Regions from separate parts of the Streptomyces sp. NPDC047061 genome, predicted to be linked through region 3. Evidence: predicted binding sites of a transcription regulator. Region 3 holds the regulator's gene; each other region holds the start of a gene.

Evidence for each region. Region 3 encodes HrcA, which represses chaperone genes, less so after heat shock. Its sites were predicted from a motif close to TTNGCACTCNGNNNNNCNGAGTGCNAA; they were not measured.
Region 1: groES (co-chaperone GroES) is a predicted target of HrcA. The motif match lies at 4,344-4,370, and genes of this name have one in related genera.
Region 2: groL (chaperonin GroEL) is a predicted target of HrcA. The motif match lies at 1,588-1,614, and genes of this name have one in related genera.

Annotation. Positions count from the first base shown of each region.
Region 1 covers NZ_JBEYVI010000002.1:381,848-388,196, forward strand. Annotated here, with positions in the region: gene ABZ887_RS05265 (sigma-70 family RNA polymerase sigma factor) at 1-290, shown strand, start outside; gene ABZ887_RS05270 (class I SAM-dependent methyltransferase) at 418-1,596, opposite strand; gene ABZ887_RS05275 (polysaccharide deacetylase family protein) at 1,687-2,574, shown strand; gene ABZ887_RS05280 (polysaccharide deacetylase family protein) at 2,616-3,404, shown strand; gene ABZ887_RS05285 (pirin family protein) at 3,537-4,304, shown strand; gene groES (co-chaperone GroES) at 4,517-4,825, shown strand; gene groL (chaperonin GroEL) at 4,945-6,349, shown strand, end outside.
Region 2 covers NZ_JBEYVI010000024.1:44,345-50,693, reverse strand. Annotated here, with positions in the region: gene groL (chaperonin GroEL) at 1-1,425, opposite strand, end outside; gene ABZ887_RS29700 (cold-shock protein) at 1,774-1,980, opposite strand; gene ABZ887_RS29695 (MoaD/ThiS family protein) at 2,449-2,724, opposite strand; gene thrC (threonine synthase) at 2,769-4,052, opposite strand; SAM riboswitch class I at 4,071-4,232, opposite strand; gene ABZ887_RS29685 (glucosyl-3-phosphoglycerate synthase) at 4,390-5,334, shown strand; gene ABZ887_RS29680 (trehalose-6-phosphate synthase) at 5,462-6,349, shown strand, end outside.
Region 3 covers NZ_JBEYVI010000035.1:1,083-7,431, reverse strand. Annotated here, with positions in the region: partial or broken gene ABZ887_RS36975 (VOC family protein) at 4-72, opposite strand; gene ABZ887_RS36970 (16S rRNA (uracil(1498)-N(3))-methyltransferase) at 396-1,154, opposite strand; gene ABZ887_RS36965 (nitronate monooxygenase) at 1,151-2,242, opposite strand; gene dnaJ (molecular chaperone DnaJ) at 2,830-3,966, opposite strand; gene hrcA (heat-inducible transcriptional repressor HrcA) at 3,967-4,983, opposite strand; gene ABZ887_RS36950 (MBL fold metallo-hydrolase) at 5,155-5,877, shown strand; gene ABZ887_RS36945 (DUF3097 domain-containing protein) at 5,912-6,349, shown strand, end outside.

The DNA.
Region 1 (6,349 bases), on a different contig from region 3:
CCACCCTGTACGGCCTGCTGGCCGCCCGCTCCCCGTCCCCGGTCGTCGAGCTGAACCGGGCGGTGGCCGTGTCGATGGCGGACGGCCCGGCGGCGGCCCTGGCGCTCGTGGACCCGCTGACCGCCGAACCCGCCCTGCGCGACTACCACCTGCTGCCGAGCGTCCGCGGCGACCTGCTGGCCCGCCTCGGGCGGACGGCCGAGGCCCGCGCGGAGTTCGAGCGGGCGGCGGCACTGGCCCGCAACGAGCGGGAACGGGAGCTGCTGCTGCGGCGGGCACGGGAGCTCTGAGCGCCCCGAAGGGGCGCGGGGCCGTCCTCGACGTGCGGCTGCCGCCGCGTGGGCGCGACCAGCCACGACGGCGCGGCAGCCGCTCGACAACACATCGCGGCGCATCGCGGCGCAGCCGCCGGAGCGCTCAGGGACGTGCCGGGCGGCCCAGCAGCATGGTCGGGGCGCCCGCCACCCGGGTCAGGAAGACGGTCGCCGTGTTGCGTCCCTGCGGCTTCGGCAGGGCCTTCCTGCGCAGCTCCTCCGGCTCCACCGCCGACCCGCGCTTCTTCACGGTCAGGTTCCCGACCTCGCGCTCGCGCAGCAGTGCCTTCAGCTTCTTGACGTTGAAGGGGAGTTCGTCGGTGATCTCGTACGCCGTCGCGTAGGGCGTGGCCCTGAGCGTGTCGGCCGTGATGTACGCGATCGTCGGGTCGACCAGACCGCCGGCGAGCTCCTCGGCCACCTCGGCGACCAGGTGGGCGCGGATGACGGCGCCGTCCGGCTCGTACAGGTAACGGCCGACCGGCCGGACCGCGGGGTCGGGGAGGCCGCGGCCGAGCAGGGTGCGCGGGCCCGGGAGGAGGGTGGCGCGGACGGCTCCCGGGGCACCGGTGCCGAACCAGAGGACGGCCTCCTTCACGTCACCCGCGTCCGAGATCCACTCCGCCTCGGCGGCCGCCGGGACCGCCTCGTGCGGGATGCCGGGGGCGATCTTCAGCGCGGCGGTCCGTGCCCGGTGGGCCGTCTCGACCGCCCAGGACAGGGGCGGTGAGTAGGCCTCCGGGTCGAAGATGCGGCCGCGGCCGCCGCGCCGGGCCGGGTCGACGAACACGGCGTCGTGGCCGGCCGTGTCCACCTCCTGGACGTCCGCCTCCCGGACCTCGATCAGGGAGGCGAGCCCGAGCGCCTCGGCGTTCGCCCGCGCGGTGGCCGCCGTCACCGGGTCCCGGTCCACGGCGAGGACGCGGATCCCGGCCCGCGCCAGCGCGATCGCGTCGCCCCCGATGCCGCAGCACAGGTCGGCGACCGAGGTGACCCCCAGCGCCTTCATCCGCTCCGCCCGGTACGTGGCGACACTCGCCCGCGTCGACTGCTCGACCCCGTTCGGCGTGAAGAACATGCGGCCCGCGTCCGCGTCCCCGAACTTCGCCGCCGCCCGCTGCCGCAGCCGGGCCTGGGCCAGCGCCGCCGACACCAGTTCGGCGGGGTGCTCGCGGCGCAGCCGGGTGGCCACGGCGAGCTCGTCGGCGGGCGCGGTGCCGCGCACCTCGTCGAGGAGGGCGCGGCCCTCGGGGGTGAGGAGGGGGGAGAGGTGGTCGTTCACCGGGTCATTGTCGGCCAGTCGGTGGATGGTTCGCCTCCGGCCGCGGTGTCTGCCCGGGTTCCGGGAAGGTGCCTGGAAGGATCCGACGCCATGCGAGCAGTCGTACAAAATGACAAAAATAGGGCAGTACTCGCCGTTGCCGCCCTCGCCACGGCCGCTGCCGCCGTCGTCTCCGGCTGTGCCGGACCGGGGGGCGAGGCCGACGTCCGCCCCGCCGCGGGCCAGCAGGCCCACCGGGGCGCCGCTCCCGACTCCCGCGCCGCCCTGGTCGCCGCCGCCCGGCGCTGGGGCCTGGACGCGGTCCCGCTGCAACCCCCGGCCCCGCCCAGGCTCAAGCCGAGGATCACCGCTCGCGACGGCTTCGAGGTGGACGGCCAGGAGGAGGACGACCTGCCCCCGGTCTTCACCACCATCCCGACCAGGAAGAAGGTCGTCTTCCTCACCATCGACGACGGCGCCGAGAAGGACCCGGACTTCCTGCGGATGATGGACCAGCTGCGGATCCCCTACAGCGCGTTCCTCAGCAACTACCTGGTCAAGGACGACTACGGCTACTTCCGCCGGATGCAGGCCGAGGGCCACACCCTCAACAACCACACCCTCACCCACCCCTACCTGCCGGGCCTCACCTACGAGGAGCAGAAGCACGAGATCTGCGGCATGCAGGAGATCATGAAGAGGGAGTTCGGCAAGGCGCCGACGGTCTTCCGCCCGCCCTACGGCAACTACAACGGCGACACCCTGCGCGCCGCCAAGACCTGCGGCATCAAGTACGCGCCGATCTGGGACGAGGAGGTGTTCGTCGACCACTGGGAGTACCGGGAGTGGGACCGCGCACTGCACCCCGGTGACATCGTCCTCACGCACTTCCGGGGCCGGAACGACTGGGACGGCACCATGGTCGACGACATGCGCCGCTTCCTGAACAAGGTCACCCGCGACGGCTACGCGGTGGCGCGCCTGGAGGACTACCTGTGAGCCGACCGAGGGCGACGGCCGCGCCGCCGGCCGCCGCCCTCCTGGTCGTCCCCCTCCTGGCCGTCTCCCTCCTCCTGTCGGCCTGCGCCCCGTCCGTCGACCCCATCGAACGGCTCGGCAGGAAGGCGGCCGGCCGGGTGCACCCGCAGGGCCCGGCCGGCGAGCCGGCGTACCGCAGGTGGGGCCTGACCGCCCCCCTCTCCCCGGCCCCCCGCCCGCCGCTGCACCCGCTGTCCTTCCGTGCCGCCCTCCCCCCGGTCGTCGACCACGTCCCCACGTCCGACCGGGTCGTCTTCCTCACCTACGACGACGGCGCCGAGAAGGACCCCCGCTTCGTCGACATGGTCCGCGAACTGCGGCTGCCGGTGAGCATGTTCCTCACGGACAGCGTGGTCGGCCCCGGCTACGGCCACTTCGCCCGCCTCCAGTCGGTCGGCGCGAGCGTCCAGAACCACACCCTCGACCACCCGGCCATGCCCGGTCTGCCGTACGCCGGCCAGCGCGCCGAGATCTGCGGCCAGCAGGAGAAGCTGAAGTCCCGCTTCGGCATCCGCCCCCGCCTCTTCCGCCCGCCCTACGGCACCTACGACCGCACCACCCTCCGCGCCGCCGCCGACTGCGGTGTCGCGGCGGTGGTCCTGTGGCGGGCGGCGATGACCCCCGACGGCATCACCTACCGGGGCGGGGACAAGCAGCTCCGCCCCGGCGACATCATCCTGGTGGGCCCCGACGAGGCCCTCGGCCCGCCCCTCAGGGAGCGCACCGCCCGGCTGCTGCGCCGGGTGCAGGCGAGCGGGCTGACGGTGGGCCGGCTCGAGGACTACCTCTAGCCCAATATGACCTTTTGACTTTAGTGGTCAAGTCGATGCTGGTGCTCTCCGCTGTCTCCTACCGGCGTGATGGATCCGTTTTAACTTGAATATTCATGTCAATGGATCCTCGCTCGGAGCAGGGGGCACAACATGAGCGCACTACTGACACCCGGCGTGGAGGTGCGGCGCGGTGAGGCGCGGCTCGCGAGCCGGCTGTCCTGGCTCGACTCGAAGCACTCGTTCTCCCTCGGCACCCACCGGCCGGACCCGGCCAACACGCACCACGGGGTGCTGCTGGTCCACAACGAGGACCTGGTGCAGCCGGGCACGGGCTTCGACACCCACCCGCACCGGGACATGGAGATCGTCACCTGGGTGCTCCAGGGCTCACTGGTCCACCAGGACTCCGGCGGCCACTCCGGCGTGATCTACCCGGGCCTGGCCCAGCGGATGAGCGCCGGCACCGGCATCCTGCACTCGGAGAAGAACGACACCTACCGGGCCGCCGGCGGGCTCCCCGCCGACCCCGTGCACTTCGTCCAGATGTGGGTCGTGCCCGACGAGGCCGGCGTCACGCCTGGCTACGAACAGCTGGAGATCGACGCCGAGCTGCTGTCCGGCGGGCTGGTCAGGGTGGCGTCCGGCATGGACCGGCACAAGGACGCGAGCGCCATCCGGATCCGGAACCGGCACGCCGCGCTGTACGCGGCACGGCTGCGCCCCGGCGGGCAGGTGACCCTGCCCGAGGCGCCGTACCTGCATCTGTTCGTCGCCCGCGGCGCGGTGGACCTGGAGGGCGTCGGGGCGCTCGGCGAGGGTGACGCCGCGCGCTTCACGGCCACCGGCGGCCACCGGGTGACGGCCTCGGAGCCCGCCGAGATCCTGGTGTGGGAGATGCATGCCGCCGTCGATCTGTGACCCCCGAGGGGGCCGATTCCGGCGGCGCGCGGCCCGCAACTGGCACTCCGCTTGACCGAGTGCTAATCGCGGTCATAGTCTCGGCTCTGGCACTCGGCAGATGAGAGTGCCAACAACGCGACGGGCAGGTCCGGCACCCGCGACGACGGATCCACCTGGTCGCCACCTCAGACAGTTAACCCCGTGAGATCTCCGAAGGGGGAGGTCGGATCGTGACGACCACCAGCTCCAAGGTTGCCATCAAGCCGCTTGAGGACCGCATCGTGGTCCAGCCGCTCGACGCCGAGCAGACCACCGCCTCTGGCCTGGTCATCCCGGACACCGCGAAGGAGAAGCCCCAGGAGGGCGCCGTCCTCGCGGTGGGCCCGGGCCGTTTCGAGAACGGCGAGCGCCTGCCGCTCGACGTCAAGGTCGGCGACGTCGTTCTGTACAGCAAGTACGGCGGCACCGAGGTGAAGTACAACGGCGACGAGTACCTCGTCCTCTCGGCTCGCGACGTGCTCGCGATCATCGAGAAGTAATTCACCCAAAAGCACATTCTGCTTTGAGCTGCGCCCCTGGCCCCCGCGACCTTGTGAAGCCGGGCGTCGGGGGCGCCGTTCGTTTCACCCACGCTTTCCGAGAGGGCTGAACCGCTCCCATGGCGAAGATCCTGAAGTTCGACGAGGACGCCCGTCGCGCCCTCGAGCGCGGCGTCAACAAGCTTGCCGACACGGTGAAGGTGACGATCGGCCCCAAGGGCCGCAACGTCGTCATCGACAAGAAGTTCGGCGCCCCCACCATCACCAACGACGGTGTCACGATCGCCCGCGAGGTCGAGCTCGACGACCCGTACGAGAACCTCGGCGCCCAGCTGGTGAAGGAGGTGGCGACCAAGACCAACGACATCGCGGGTGACGGTACGACCACCGCCACCGTGCTGGCCCAGGCGCTCGTCCGCGAGGGCCTGAAGAACGTCGCCGCGGGTGCCTCCCCGGCCGCCCTGAAGAAGGGCATCGACGCCGCCGTCGCCGCCGTCTCCGACGAGCTGCTCTCCTCCGCCCGCCCGATCGACGACAAGGCCGACATCGCCGCCGTCGCCGCGCTGTCCGCCCAGGACACGCAGGTCGGCGAGCTCATCGCCGAGGCGATGGACAAGGTCGGCAAGGACGGTGTCATCACCGTCGAGGAGTCCAACACCTTCGGTCTGGAGCTGGACTTCACCGAGGGCATGGCCTTCGACAAGGGCTACCTGTCGCCGTACTTCGTGACGGACCAGGAGCGCATGGAGGCCGTCCTGGAGGACCCCTACATCCTCATCAACCAGGGCAAGGTCTCCTCCATCGCCGACCTGCTGCCGCTGCTGGAGAAGGTCATCCAGGCGGGTGCCTCCCGGCCGCTGCTGATCATCGCCGAGGACGTCGAGGGCGAGGCGCTCTCCACCCTCGTCGTCAACAAGATCCGCGGCACCTTCAACGCGGTCGCGGTCAAGGCCCCCGGCTTCGGTGACCGCCGCAAGGCGATGCTGGAGGACCTCGCGGTCCTCACCGGCGGCACGGTCATCTCCGAGGAGGTCGGCCTCAAGCTCGACCAGGTCGGCCTGGACGTGCTCGGCTCCGCCCGCCGCGTCACCGTCACCAAGGACGACACCACGGTCGTCGACGGCGCCGGCGACTCCGCCGCCGTCACGGGCCGCGTCGCCCAGATCAAGGCCGAGATCGAGAACACCGACTCCGACTGGGACCGCGAGAAGCTCCAGGAGCGCCTCGCGAAGCTGGCCGGCGGCGTGTGCGTGATCAAGGTCGGCGCCGCCACCGAGGTGGAGCTGAAGGAGAAGAAGCACCGTCTGGAGGACGCCATCTCCGCGACCCGCGCCGCGGTCGAGGAGGGCATCGTCTCCGGTGGTGGCTCCGCGCTCGTCCACGCCGTGAAGGTCCTGGAGGGCAACCTCGACAAGACCGGCGACGAGGCCACCGGCGTCTCCGTGGTCCGCAAGGCCGCCGTCGAGCCGCTGCGCTGGATCGCCGAGAACGCGGGCCTCGAGGGCTACGTCATCGTCTCCAAGG
Region 2 (6,349 bases), on a different contig from region 3:
GAGGCCGTGACCCGGGGTGAGGTTGCGGACCTTCTCCACCACGACGCCGCCTTCGAGGCCGGCGTTGACGGCGATCTGCTTCAGCGGGGCCTCGAGCGCGAGCTTCACGGCCTGTGCGCCGGTCGCCTCGTCACCCTCCAGCTCCAGCTTCTCGAACACCTGGGAGGCCTGCAGCAGGGCCACGCCACCACCGGCGACGATGCCCTCCTCGACGGCCGCCTTGGCGTTGCGCACGGCGTCCTCGATGCGGTGCTTGCGCTCCTTGAGCTCGACCTCGGTCGCGGCACCGGCCTTGATGACGGCGACGCCACCGGCGAGCTTGGCCAGGCGCTCCTGGAGCTTCTCGCGGTCGTAGTCCGAGTCGGACTGCTCGATCTCGGCGCGGATCTGGTTGACCCGGCCGGCGACCTGGTCGGACGAGCCGGCGCCGTCGACGATGGTGGTCTCGTCCTTGGTGATGACCACCTTGCGGGCCTTGCCCAGCAGGTCGAGGGTCGTGTTCTCCAGCTTGAGACCGACCTCCTCGGAGATGACCTCGCCGCCGGTGAGGATGGCGATGTCGTTCAGCATCGCCTTGCGGCGGTCGCCGAAGCCCGGGGCCTTGACCGCGACGGACTTGAAGGTGCCGCGGATCTTGTTGACGACCAGGGTCGACAGGGCCTCGCCCTCGACGTCCTCGGCGATGATCAGCAGCGGCTTGCCCGACTGCATGACCTTCTCCAGGAGCGGGAGCAGGTCCTTGACGGAGCCGATCTTCGAGTTGGCGATCAGGATGTACGGGTCGTCGAGGGACGCCTCCATACGCTCCATGTCGGTGGCGAAGTACGCCGAGATGTAGCCCTTGTCGAAGCGCATACCCTCGGTGAGCTCCAGCTCCAGACCGAAGGTCTGGGACTCCTCGACGGTGATGACGCCTTCCTTGCCGACCTTGTCCATGGCCTCGGCGATGAGCTCGCCGATCTGGGTGTCGGCGGCGGAGATGGAGGCCGTGGAGGCGATCTGCTCCTTGGTCTCGACGTCCTTCGCCTGCTCAAGGAGGGCACCGGAGACGGCCTCGACGGCCTTCTCGATACCGCGCTTCAGGGCCATCGGGTTGGCACCGGCAGCGACGTTGCGCAGGCCTTCCTTGACCAGGGCCTGGGCGAGCACGGTCGCGGTGGTCGTACCGTCGCCGGCGACGTCGTCCGTCTTCTTGGCGACTTCCTTGACCAGCTCGGCGCCGATCTTCTCGTACGGGTCCTCCAGCTCGATCTCCTTGGCGATGGACACACCATCGTTGGTGATCGTGGGGGCGCCCCACTTCTTCTCAAGGACGACGTTGCGGCCCTTGGGGCCGAGGGTGACCTTGACGGCGTCGGCGAGCTGGTTCATACCGCGCTCAAGGCCGCGCCGCGCCTCCTCGTCGAACGCGATGATCTTGGCCATGTGAAGTGGTCCCTCCAGGACTGGGGGTGAGTCTTCGGACCGCGCCCGCGCCCGCGACGGACGGCTCGCCGACCCGTGGGTTTCTTGCCCCACCCGGCCTGCGGGCCTCACCGACCCGGTCCTTCGTTGTCACTCTCACCTTCAGAGTGCTAACGCCAATGATTAGCACTCGGCATGGTCGAGTGCAAGCGCCTCTCGCACTCCGGCAGGCCCCCCGGGCGCGCCGGAGCCGGGCCTCCGGGCCCGCCGGGGCCGGACCCCGGGCACGCTGAAGGGCTCGCACCCGGCGGGTGCGAGCCCTTCAGCAGAAGAACGGAAGAACGTCGCTGCAGTCAGTCGGCGCGTGCTTCAGCTGGTCGCCAGCCGGACCATGTCCGCCTGCGGCCCCTTCTGGCCCTGCGAGATCTCGAAATCGACCCGCTGACCCTCTTCCAGGGTGCGGTAGCCGTCCATCTGAATCGCGCTGTAGTGGACGAAAACATCCGCACCACCGTCGACCGCGATGAAGCCGTACCCCTTCTCCGCGTTGAACCACTTGACGGTGCCCTGAGCCATGCCTAACTCCCCTATTACTGGCCCTTGCACAGATCCACACTTCGCGGATCCGGGTCAGACCTCACCCCCCATTGGTTGGGGGCGTGCGCCGGAACGCGTCGACCGCGGCTGAATGTATCTGTCCAACTGCCGTCTGCAACAGGTCAATCGGACGAGAATTCTGGACGGAAGGGGTCCGGAATGTAGCAAGAATTCGGCCGAATTCAGGGCAAGTCGGGCCCCATAAAAGCCGCAAAAGCCGCATATAACCCGCACACTTTGGCTACTTCTTGTCGGGCTCGCGGTATCGAATACGGGGCCCCCGACCTGGAGATCGGGACCGCGTTCCCCAACTGTACCGCGCTCAACCACACAGAATTGCCCCCTCCGCTTCTCTCACGGAGGGGGCAATCAGATGAACAGTCGGTGATCGGCGTTACCGAAGGTAATGTTCGGTCATTCGATCAGCCTGTCAAGCAGACCGGCAGGTCAGCCACCGGCGACGGCCGGGATGATGGAGACACCCGCCCCGTCCGGGGTGGCGGTCTCCAGGCCCTGCTCGAACCGCACGTCGTCGTCGTTGACGTAGACATTGACGAACCGGCGCAGCTTGCCCTGGTCGTCGAGAACGCGCGCGGAGATGCCGGCGTGGTTCTTCTCCAGGTCGGAGATGACCTCGCCGAGGGTGGCGCCTTCGGCGGCGACTTCGGCCTGACCGCCGGTGTAGGCGCGCAGGATGGTGGGGATGCGAACGGTGACGCTCACGTTTTTTACCTCCGGTCTGGGCAACGCCCTATTTCTCGGGGGACTCAGGCGAGCCCGGCCTCATGGAAAGACTCCAGATTCGGGCGAATGGTCGCCGTGAGCCCGGTGCCCGCGACCGCGTCCAGCGTCTTCAGTCCATCACCGGTGTTGAGTACAACGACCGACTTCGCCGGATCAATCAACCCATTCTCAATGAGCTTCTTGGTGACTCCAACCGTCACTCCGCCGGCGGTTTCCGCGAAGATTCCCTCGGTCCGCGCGAGCAGCTTGATCGCGTCGACGACCTGCTCGTCGTTCACGTCCTCCACGGCACCGCCGGTGCGGCGCGCGATGTCGAGGACGTACGGGCCGTCGGCCGGGTTGCCGATGGCGAGGGACTTGGCGATGGTGTTCGGCTTCTGCGGGCGGACCACGTCGTGGCCCTCCTTGTAGGCCACCGACACCGGCGAGCACCCCTCGGCCTGGGCACCGAAGATCTTGTACGGCTTGTCCTCGACCAGCCCGAGCTTGATCAGCTCCTGCAGACCCTTGTCGATCTTCGTGAGCTGCGAGCCGGAGGCGATCGGGATGACCAGCTGGTCCGGGATCTGCCAGCCGAGCTGCTCGCAGATCTCGTACGCCAGGGTCTTGGAGCCCTCCGCGTAGTACGGCCGCAGGTTGACGTTGACGAAGCCCCAGCCCTCGCCGGCCGGATCGCCGATCAGCTCGGAGCAGAAACGGTTCACGTCGTCGTAGTTGCCCTCGATGCCGACGAGCTCGCCGCCGTAGATCGCGGCCATGACGACCTTGCCCTGCTCCAGGTCGTGCGGGATGAACACGCAGGAGCGGAAGCCGGCCCGGGCGGCGGCGGCACCGACCGCGCCGGCCAGGTTGCCGGTGGAGGAGCAGGAGAGGGTGGTGTAGCCGAAGGCACGGGCGGCCTCGACGGCCTGGGCGACGACGCGGTCCTTGAAGGAGTGCGTCGGGTTGCCGGAGTCGTCCTTCACGTACAGCCCGCCGGTGACCCCCAGCTCCTTCGCCAGGTTGTCGGCCTTGACGAGCTTGGTCCAGCCGGGGTTGATGTTCGGCTTGGTCGCCACGTCCGCGGGGACGGGCAGCAGCGGCGCGTAGCGCCAGATGTTCGCGGGACCCGCTTCGATCTTCTTCCGGAGCTCCTCGGTGTCGTAGGCCGAGAAGTCGTACGCGATCTCCAGCGGGCCGAAACACTCCTCGCAGGCGAACACCGGGCCGAGTGGCACCCGGTGACCGCACTCGCGGCAGCTCAGGGCGGCGGCGGGGCCGAGGTCTACGGTGGATTCCGTGGTGCTTGCAACAGTCTGCACAGCCATGTGAGGCGAGGCCCTTTCTCCTCATCTTCCTCACGACGCATTTCGCCGTGAGACGGATTTGGCACCTTCCCTAGCCGGGAGCCTCGCGAGCGATCGACACTGATCGGCGATCTACGAGAACCGACTGGAGGGTTGCCGGGGCTTCAACGGGCCGTTTCCCTCTGCCCCTCTGGATGAGCGGTATGTGGTTGTCAACGCCGGGTGACCCCAGGACATGCGATGGTCATCGGCGTTGTTCAAGACTGTAACCGAAGGCCAGGACAGTTGAGTGAGTCGTCCGAACCGCGAGATGGATCACACGTCGCCGTGTGGCCGTGACAGTGAGGAGCCGCTGACCGTGCTGGAAGAAGTCGAGCGCTGGCTGGCCACCCGCTCCTGGTCCGTAACCGATCGTCCGCTGCACCGGATCATGGCCGCAAAACGGTCCTCCGGGCAGACGGTCAGCGTCGTGCTGCCCGCGCTCAACGAGGAGGAGACCGTCGGCGACATCGTCGCGATCATCCGCCACGACCTCATGCAGCAGGTGCCGCTCGTCGACGAGATCGTGGTCGTCGACTCCGGTTCCACCGACCGCACGGCGGCCGTCGCCGCGGCGGCCGGCGCCCGTGTCGTGCACCGCGACGCGATCCTGCCCCGCATCCCCGCCGTCCCCGGCAAGGGCGAGGTCCTCTGGCGCTCCCTCCTGGTCACCACCGGGGACGTCGTCTGCTTCATCGACGCCGACCTGCGGGACTTCTCCTCCGACTTCGTCACCGGCATCGTCGGCCCGCTCCTCACCGACCCGGACGTGGACCTGGTCAAGGCGATGTACGACCGCCCGCTCGGCGGCGCCGCCGGACAGGGCGGCCGGGTCACCGAGCTGATGGCCCGCCCGCTGCTGAACATGCACTGGCCGCAGCTGGCCGGTTTCGTGCAGCCGCTGGGCGGCGAGTACGCGGCCCGCCGCTCGCTCCTCGAACAGCTCCCCTTCCCGGTCGGCTACGGCGTGGAGCTGGGCATGCTGGTCGACGCCCTGCACCTGGTCGGCCTGGACGCCCTCGCCCAGGTCGACGTCGGCGTCCGCAAGCACCGCCACCAGGACGGCCAGGCCCTCGGCCGGATGTCCGCCGCGATCTACCGCACGGCCCAGCTGCGACTGGCCCGCGGCCACCTGATCCGCCCCTCCCTCACCCAGTTCGAACGCGGCGAGGACGGCTTCGAACCGCGCACGTACTCCGTGGACACGGAGGAACGGCCGCCGATGGCGGAGATCGCGGAGTACGCCGAACGCAAGGTGGCGTGACGTCGCCGCAGGGCCGCGCACCGGGTGGCGCGTCTTCGCCGTACGGCCGTATACGGCGGCGCGTCGGGCCCGGCCGTACGTTTGAGCGTTTACGGGCCGGGCTAGGTTGACGCGTATGGCTTCCCCCATGGCTTCCACCGGCGGTGCCGAGGTGCTGGTCGCGTCCAACCGCGGCCCGGTCTCGTACGACCTGCGCGAGGACGGTTCGCTGCACGCCAAGCGGGGCGGCGGCGGACTGGTCTCTGGGCTGTCGGCCATCGGCCCGGACGCGAACGCGGTGTGGGTGTGCGCGGCGCTGGGCGAGGGCGACCGGGAGGCGGTGCGGCGGGCCGGGGGCGGCCGACTGCCGGCCCAGGACACCGGCGGGCAGCAGGTCCGGATGCTCGACATCGACGCGGACGTGTTCTCCGACGCGTACAACGGCATCGCGAACTCGGTCCTCTGGTTCGTCCACCACATGCTCTACCAGACCCCGCTGGAGCCGGTCTTCGACGCGGAGTTCCGGCGCCGGTGGGAGTCCTACCAGGCCTACAACCGCGCCTTCGCGGAAGCGCTGGCGCAGGAGGCGGCCGAGGGCGCGGTGGTGGTCATCCAGGACTACCACCTGGCACTGGCCCCGCGGATGCTCCGCCGGCTCCGCCCCGACCTGCGGATCGGCCACTTCTCCCACACCCCCTGGGCACCGCCGGACTACTTCCGGCTCCTCCCCGACGACATCGCGGCGGAGCTGCTGACCGGGATCCTGGGCGCCGACCACGCGGCGTTCCTGACCCGGCGGTGGGCGGACGCGTTCGTCGACTGCTGCCATGCGGTGCTGGGCCCGGGGATCCCGGCCGCGGATCCGTCATCGGGTGGGACCCGGATCGGGGTGCACGGGCTGGGGGCCGACGCGGACTTCCTGCGGAAGCGGTCGCACGAGCCGGACGTCGGCGAGCGGATGGCCGCTCTTCAGGAGGAGATCGGGGAAGGCCGGAAGACGATCGTCCGTGTCGACCGGACGGAACTGTCGAAGAAC
Region 3 (6,349 bases):
CCCTCAGGTGCGCAGCAGCAGCCACTCCTGCAGCTCCACCAGGTTCCCCTCCGGGTCCTTGAGGTGGGCGACCCCTGCCACAGACCGTCACCAGCGTGCAGCAGGGGCCGCAGAAGCTCCACGCACCTCGGCGTAGAAGCGTTGACGCCCTCACCTGCGAGTGCAGGCGATTCCGGTCCGTGCCGTGCGTGGCACCACCACGGGTACCTGCTTCGCAGGCCCTCGCCGTTCCCCGGAGGGAGCTGGTCTTACAGGGCCTCCACAGGCCTGACTTCCCGCCCGTCCGGCGGTAGATCCTGTCGGATGAAGCGACCGTAGCAGCGCAGCTGGCTCCACTTGGCGAGTTTCCCCGGCGTCCCACCCTCAAGGGTCAAGCCCCGCACAAGTGGCCGACGTCAGGACCAGCGGCCGGTGCGCCCGAGCAGCAGGGCCGCGGCCGCCGTCCCGGCGGTCGACGTGCGCATCACGGTAGGCCCCAAGGTGTACGCCCTGGCGCCCGCCTCCTCGAAGAGCGCCACCTCGTCCCGGGCGACACCGCCTTCGGGCCCGACGACCAGCACGATCTCACCCGCGGCGGGCAACCGGACCTCCGCGAGGGGCTCGCTGCCGTGCCCGAAGTCGGAGTGGAGCACGGCGGCGAGGTCGGCCTTGGCCAGAAGTGCCGCAACCTGCTTGGTCGTCGCCGCGTCCGCGACTTCCGGGAACCGCACCCGGCGGGACTGCTTGCCGGCCTCACGGGCGGTGGCCCGCCACTTGGCGAGCGACTTCAGGCCCCGCTCGCCCTTCCACTGGGTGATGCAGCGGGCGGCCTGCCAGGGCACGATCGCGTCGACACCGACCTCGGTCATGGTCTCCACGGCGACCTCGCCCCGGTCCCCCTTGGGCAGTGCCTGCACGACGGTGATCCGCGGCTGCGGCACGGGCTCCTCGGCGACGCCGTCCAGCACCGTCACCACCAGCCGGTCCTTGCCCTCGGCGGCCCGCACGACACCCTCGGCCCAGCGCCCGTGCCCGTCGGTGAGGATGACGTCCTCACCGGGCTGCAGCCGCTTCACGGAGACGGCGTGCCGCCCCTCGGCCCCGTCCAGCACGACCTCGCCACCGGAGCCCCCGGGCACCACGAGCGGATCGACCACGAACACCGGAGCAGTCACCGTCCGCCCCCCTCGCCCTCGGTCCCCTCGGTCGACAACGCTGTCGACGCGGCGGCGAGTTCCTCCGCGAGGGTCTCCACCAGGTGCCCGGCGGACAGCTCGCGGGCCATCCGGTGCCCCTGCCCGGCCCACAGGGCCATGCCCTGCGCGTCGCCTGCCTTGGCGGCGGCCTTGCGCAGCGGGGAGGTGAGGTGGTGGACCTCCGGGTAGGCGGCGGGCGCGTACGGGCCGTGCTCGCGCATGAACCGGTTGACCAGGCCGCGGGCGGGCCGCCCGGAGAACGCCCGGGTCAGCGCGGTCCGCGTGAACAGCGGGTCGGTGAGCGCCTGCTTGTGCACGTCGGCGGCGCCGGACTCCGGGGTGGCCAGGAAGGCCGTACCCAGCTGGGCCGCGCTCGCCCCGGCCGCCAGTACGGCCGCGATCTGGCTGCCGCGCATGATGCCGCCCGCGGCGACGACCGGGATCCCCACGGTCTCCCGCACCTGGGCGACCAGCGACAGCAGCCCGATCCCGGACCCGTCGTTCTCCGCCACGTCCCGGTGGGTGCCCTGATGGCCCCCGGCCTCGACTCCCTGGGCGATCACCGCGTCCGCCCCGGCCCGCTCGACGGCGAGGGCCTCCTCGGCGGTGGTGGCGGTGACCAGCGTGACCGTCCCGGCCCGCCGCAGGGAGTCCAGCACCTCCCGCGTCGGCACACCGAAGTGAAAGGAGACGGCGGCCACCGGGTTGTCCAGCAGCACGGCCAGCTTGGCCTCGTACCCGTCGTCCCGGCCGCTGTCCGGGTCGCCGAGCTCGGTCTCGTACCAGGCGGCCTCACCGGCCAGCTGATGTGCGTAGACCTCCACGGCCCCCGACTCGGCGTACTCCGGCTGCGGCATGAAGAGATTCACGCCGAAGGGGCGACCGGTCAGCCCCCGCAGTTGCTTGATCTCCTGGTACATCCCGTCGGCGGTCTTGTACCCGGCAGCGAGGAACCCCAGCCCGCCCGCCTCGGACACGGCGGCGGCGAGCTGCGGCACGGAGACCCCGCCGGCCATGGGGGCCTGCACGATCGGAATGGGGAAGAGATCGGTCAGTGCGGAGGACATGACGGCATGTTGTCACGTCCTCCGAACAAGTCCGAATCGGGCTGCCCCTTTGGCACATGCCAGAAATTTCCCCGCCCCACAACCACCTTGACCTGCCGACCTCACCCCTTCACCGACCGAGCCGAGAGACGGCCTCACCCCTTCACCGACCGAGTCGCCGGGGCCTCTCCCCTTCGTCGGCCGAGTCGCCGGGGCCTCTCCCCTTGGCCGACCGAGTCGCCGAAGCCTTGCCTCTTCACCGACTGAGTCGAGCCGGCCTCGTCTCTTCGCCGACCGAGTCGCCCCGGCCGCACCTCTCCATCGGCCGAGTCGAGCCGACCGCACCCCTTCATCGGCCGAGTCGAGCCGACCGCACCCCTTCATCGGCCGAGTCGAGCCGACCGCACCCCTTCATCGGCCGAGTCGAGCCGACCGCACCCCTCCATCGACCGAGTCGAGGCGACCGCACCCCTTCGTCGGCCGAGTCGGGTGGCGGCCTCGCCTCTTCATCGGCCGAGTCGGGTGGTGGGTGGGCATGGGTTTCGGGGGTCCAGGGGGCGGAGCCCCCTGGTGGGGTCGAAGGGGCGGAGCCCCTTCACGGTGACCCGTCAACGCCCGTTGAACGCGTCCTTCAGCCGGCTGAACAGCCCTTGCTGACCGGGCTGGAACTGCCCCGTCGGCCGCTCCTCCCCGCGCAGCTTCGCCAGCTCGCGCAGCAACCGCTCCTGCTCAGGGTCGAGCTTGGTCGGAGTCGTCACCTCGACGTGGACGATCAGATCACCCCGGCCGCCACCGCGCAGATGCGTGACCCCACGCCCGTGCAGCGGAATCGACTGCCCGGACTGCGTGCCCGGCCGGATGTCGACCTCCTCAAGACCGTCCAGCGTCTCCAGCGGCACCTTCGTACCGAGCGACGCCGCCGTCATCGGAATCGTCACCGTGCAGTGCAGATCGTCCCCGCGCCGCTGGAACGTCGAGTGCGGCAGCTCGTGGATCTCGACGTACAGGTCACCGGCCGGACCGCCACCCGGCCCGACCTCACCCTCACCGGCGAGCTGGATCCGCGTGCCGTTGTCGACACCGGCCGGGATCTTCACGGTCAGCGTCCGCCGCGACCGCACCCGCCCGTCACCCGCGCACTCGGGGCACGGCGTCGGAACCACCGTCCCGAACCCCTGGCACTGCGGGCAGGGCCGCGAGGTCATGACCTGGCCCAGGAAGGACCGCGTCACCTGCGAGACCTCACCACGGCCCCGGCACATGTCACACGTCTGGGCGGAGGTGCCCGGCGCCGCGCCCTCACCGTTGCAGGTGTTGCAGACGATCGCCGTGTCGACCTGGATGTCCTTGGTCGTGCCGAAGGCCGCCTCGTCGAGCTCGACCTCGATCCGGATCATCGCGTCCTGGCCGCGCCGCGTACGCGACCTCGGCCCGCGCTGGGACGCCGTACCGAAGAAGGCGTCCATGATGTCGGAGAAGTTCCCGAAGCCACCGGCCCCGAAGCCCCCGGCGCCCGCGCCCCCGCTCTGCGAGAGCGGATCGCCGCCGAGGTCGTAGACCTGCTTCTTCTGCGGGTCCGACAGCACCTCGTAAGCGGCGTTGATCTCCTTGAACCGCTCCTGGGTCTTCGGATCCGGGTTGACGTCCGGGTGCAGCTCGCGCGCGAGCCGACGGAAGGCCTTCTTGATCTCTTCCTGCGACGCGTCGCGGCGCACGCCGAGAACGGCGTAGTAGTCCGTGGCCACTTACGACTCCGCCAGGATCTGTCCGACGTACCGTGCCACCGCTCGTACCGCTCCCATCGTTCCCGGGTAATCCATGCGGGTCGGTCCGACCACGCCGAGTTTGGCGACTGCCTCGCCGCCCGAACCGTAGCCGACCGACACCACGGACGTGGAGTTGAGTCCCTCGTAGGCGTTCTCGTGACCGATGCGTACGGTCATGCCCGAATCCCCGGCCTCGCCAAGGAGCTTGAGCAGCACGACGTGCTCCTCCAGTGCCTCCAGGACGGGCCGGATCATGAGGGGAAAGTCATGTCCGAAGCGGGTGAGATTGGCGGTGCCGCCGATCATCAGCCGCTCCTCGTTCTCCTCGACGAGCGTCTCCAGCAGGGTGGAGAGCACCGCCGAGACCGCGCCGCGGTCCTCGACCTCGAAGGCTTCCGGCAGGTCCTCCACCAGCCGGGGCACGTCCGAGAACCGGCGCCCCGCGACCCGGCTGTTCAGCCGCGCCCGCAGATCCGCCAGAGACGTTTCCCCGAAGGGCGCCGGGCAGTCGACCATCCGCTGCTCGACCCGCCCGGTGTCGGTGATCAGCACCAGCATCAGCCGGGCCGGAGCCAGCGAAAGCAGTTCCACGTGCCGCACGGTGGACCGCGTCAGCGACGGGTACTGCACGACCGCGACCTGCCGCGTCAGCTGCGCCAGCAGCCGTACGGTCCGCGCCACGACGTCGTCGAGATCGACGGCGCCGTCGAGGAAGTTCTGGATGGCCCGCCGCTCGGGCGCGCTCATCGGTTTGACGCCGGCCAGCTTGTCGACGAACAGCCGGTAGCCCTTGTCGGTGGGGATCCGCCCCGCGCTGGTGTGCGGCTGGGCGATGTACCCCTCGTCCTCCAGGGCGGCCATGTCGTTGCGCACGGTCGCCGGGGAGACCCCGAGGTTGTGCCGTTCGGTCAGCGCCTTCGAACCCACCGGCTCCTCGGTGCCGACATAGTCCTGGACGATGGCGCGCAATACCTGAAGCCTGCGTTCACTCAGCATCCGGCGCCACACCTCCAGAAAGTCGTCCCGCGGCCTTTCGGGTCCTTCGGGTCTTTCGTCTGGCACTCTGCGAACGCGAGTGCCAGCATCCCCGGCCCAGTGTACGGCCGTGGGGTACTGACTGGGCAAGGTCGGTCAGGACCCATGGCGTTCTACGGCTAGCGTCGCGGCATGACGGTGACTTGGGAAGAGCTGGGCTGGGAGCGGGTGGCCGAAGGCGTCGGCCGGTGCCGGCTGCCGGGCTGGGACTGCACGGCCGGTCTGGTTCTCGGCGCGGGCACGGCTCTGATGGTGGACGCCGGCTCAAGCCTGGCGGAGGGCGCACGGTTGCGCATGGAGGCGCAGGCGCTCGCCCACCGCCGTGTGACCCATCTCGCGCTCACCCATCCGCATTTCGACCACGTCTTCGGCGCGGCCGCCTTCGCGGGCGCGAACCTGTACGCGGCGGTGGGCACCGAGGCCGTCTTCGCGTACGACCACGAGGCGCTCCGCCTGGACGCGGTCCGCAACGGTCTCCCCGCCCCCGAGGCCGAGGAGGCGGCCGACGCCCTCCCCCTCCCCCGTCACCTGGTCTCCGGCGAGTGGACCCTCGACCTCGGCGACGGCCGCCAGGCCCTGCTGGCCAACGTGGGCCCCGGCCACACCGCCCACGATCTCGCCGTCCTGGTCCCCGGCGACCCCGAGGTGGTGTTCTGCGGCGACCTGGTGGAGGAGTCCGGCGATCCCCAGGCCGGCCCCGACGCCGTACCGTCCCGCTGGCCCGCGGCCCTGGACCGCCTCCTGTCGCTCGGCGGCGAACGCGCCCTGTACGTGCCCGGTCACGGAGCGGTGGTGGACGCGGCGTTCGTCCGGGCGCAGCGCGACGCCCTGGCGGCCCGCTTCGGCGTGTCGTGACCACACCGCCCCGGCTTCTCCTATCGTCATCCGAATGCGCCAGTACTCCGCCGACCTGACCCCGCCGTGGAAGAAGCCGAAGCCGGTGCCCGAGGTGGCCGCCGCGCCCGGTCTGGTGGTGGAGGAGCCCGGTACCGGTTTCTGCGGCGCGGTGATCCGCTGCGAGGCGGGCACGGTCACCCTGGAGGACCGCTTCGGCAAACACCGCGTCTTCCCGCTGGAGCCGCGCGGCTTCCTCCTGGAGGGCCGCGTGGTCACCCTCGTACGCCCCACGTCGGCGGCCCCGGTACGCCCCTCCCGTACCGCTTCCGGCTCGGTCGCCGTCCCCGGCGCACGCGCGCGTGTCGCCCGCGCGGGCCGCATCTACGTGGAGGGCCGCCACGACGCGGAGCTGGTCGAGAAGGTCTGGGGCGACGACCTGCGCGTCGAGGGCGTGGTGGTGGAGTACCTGGAGGGCGTCGACGACCTCCCC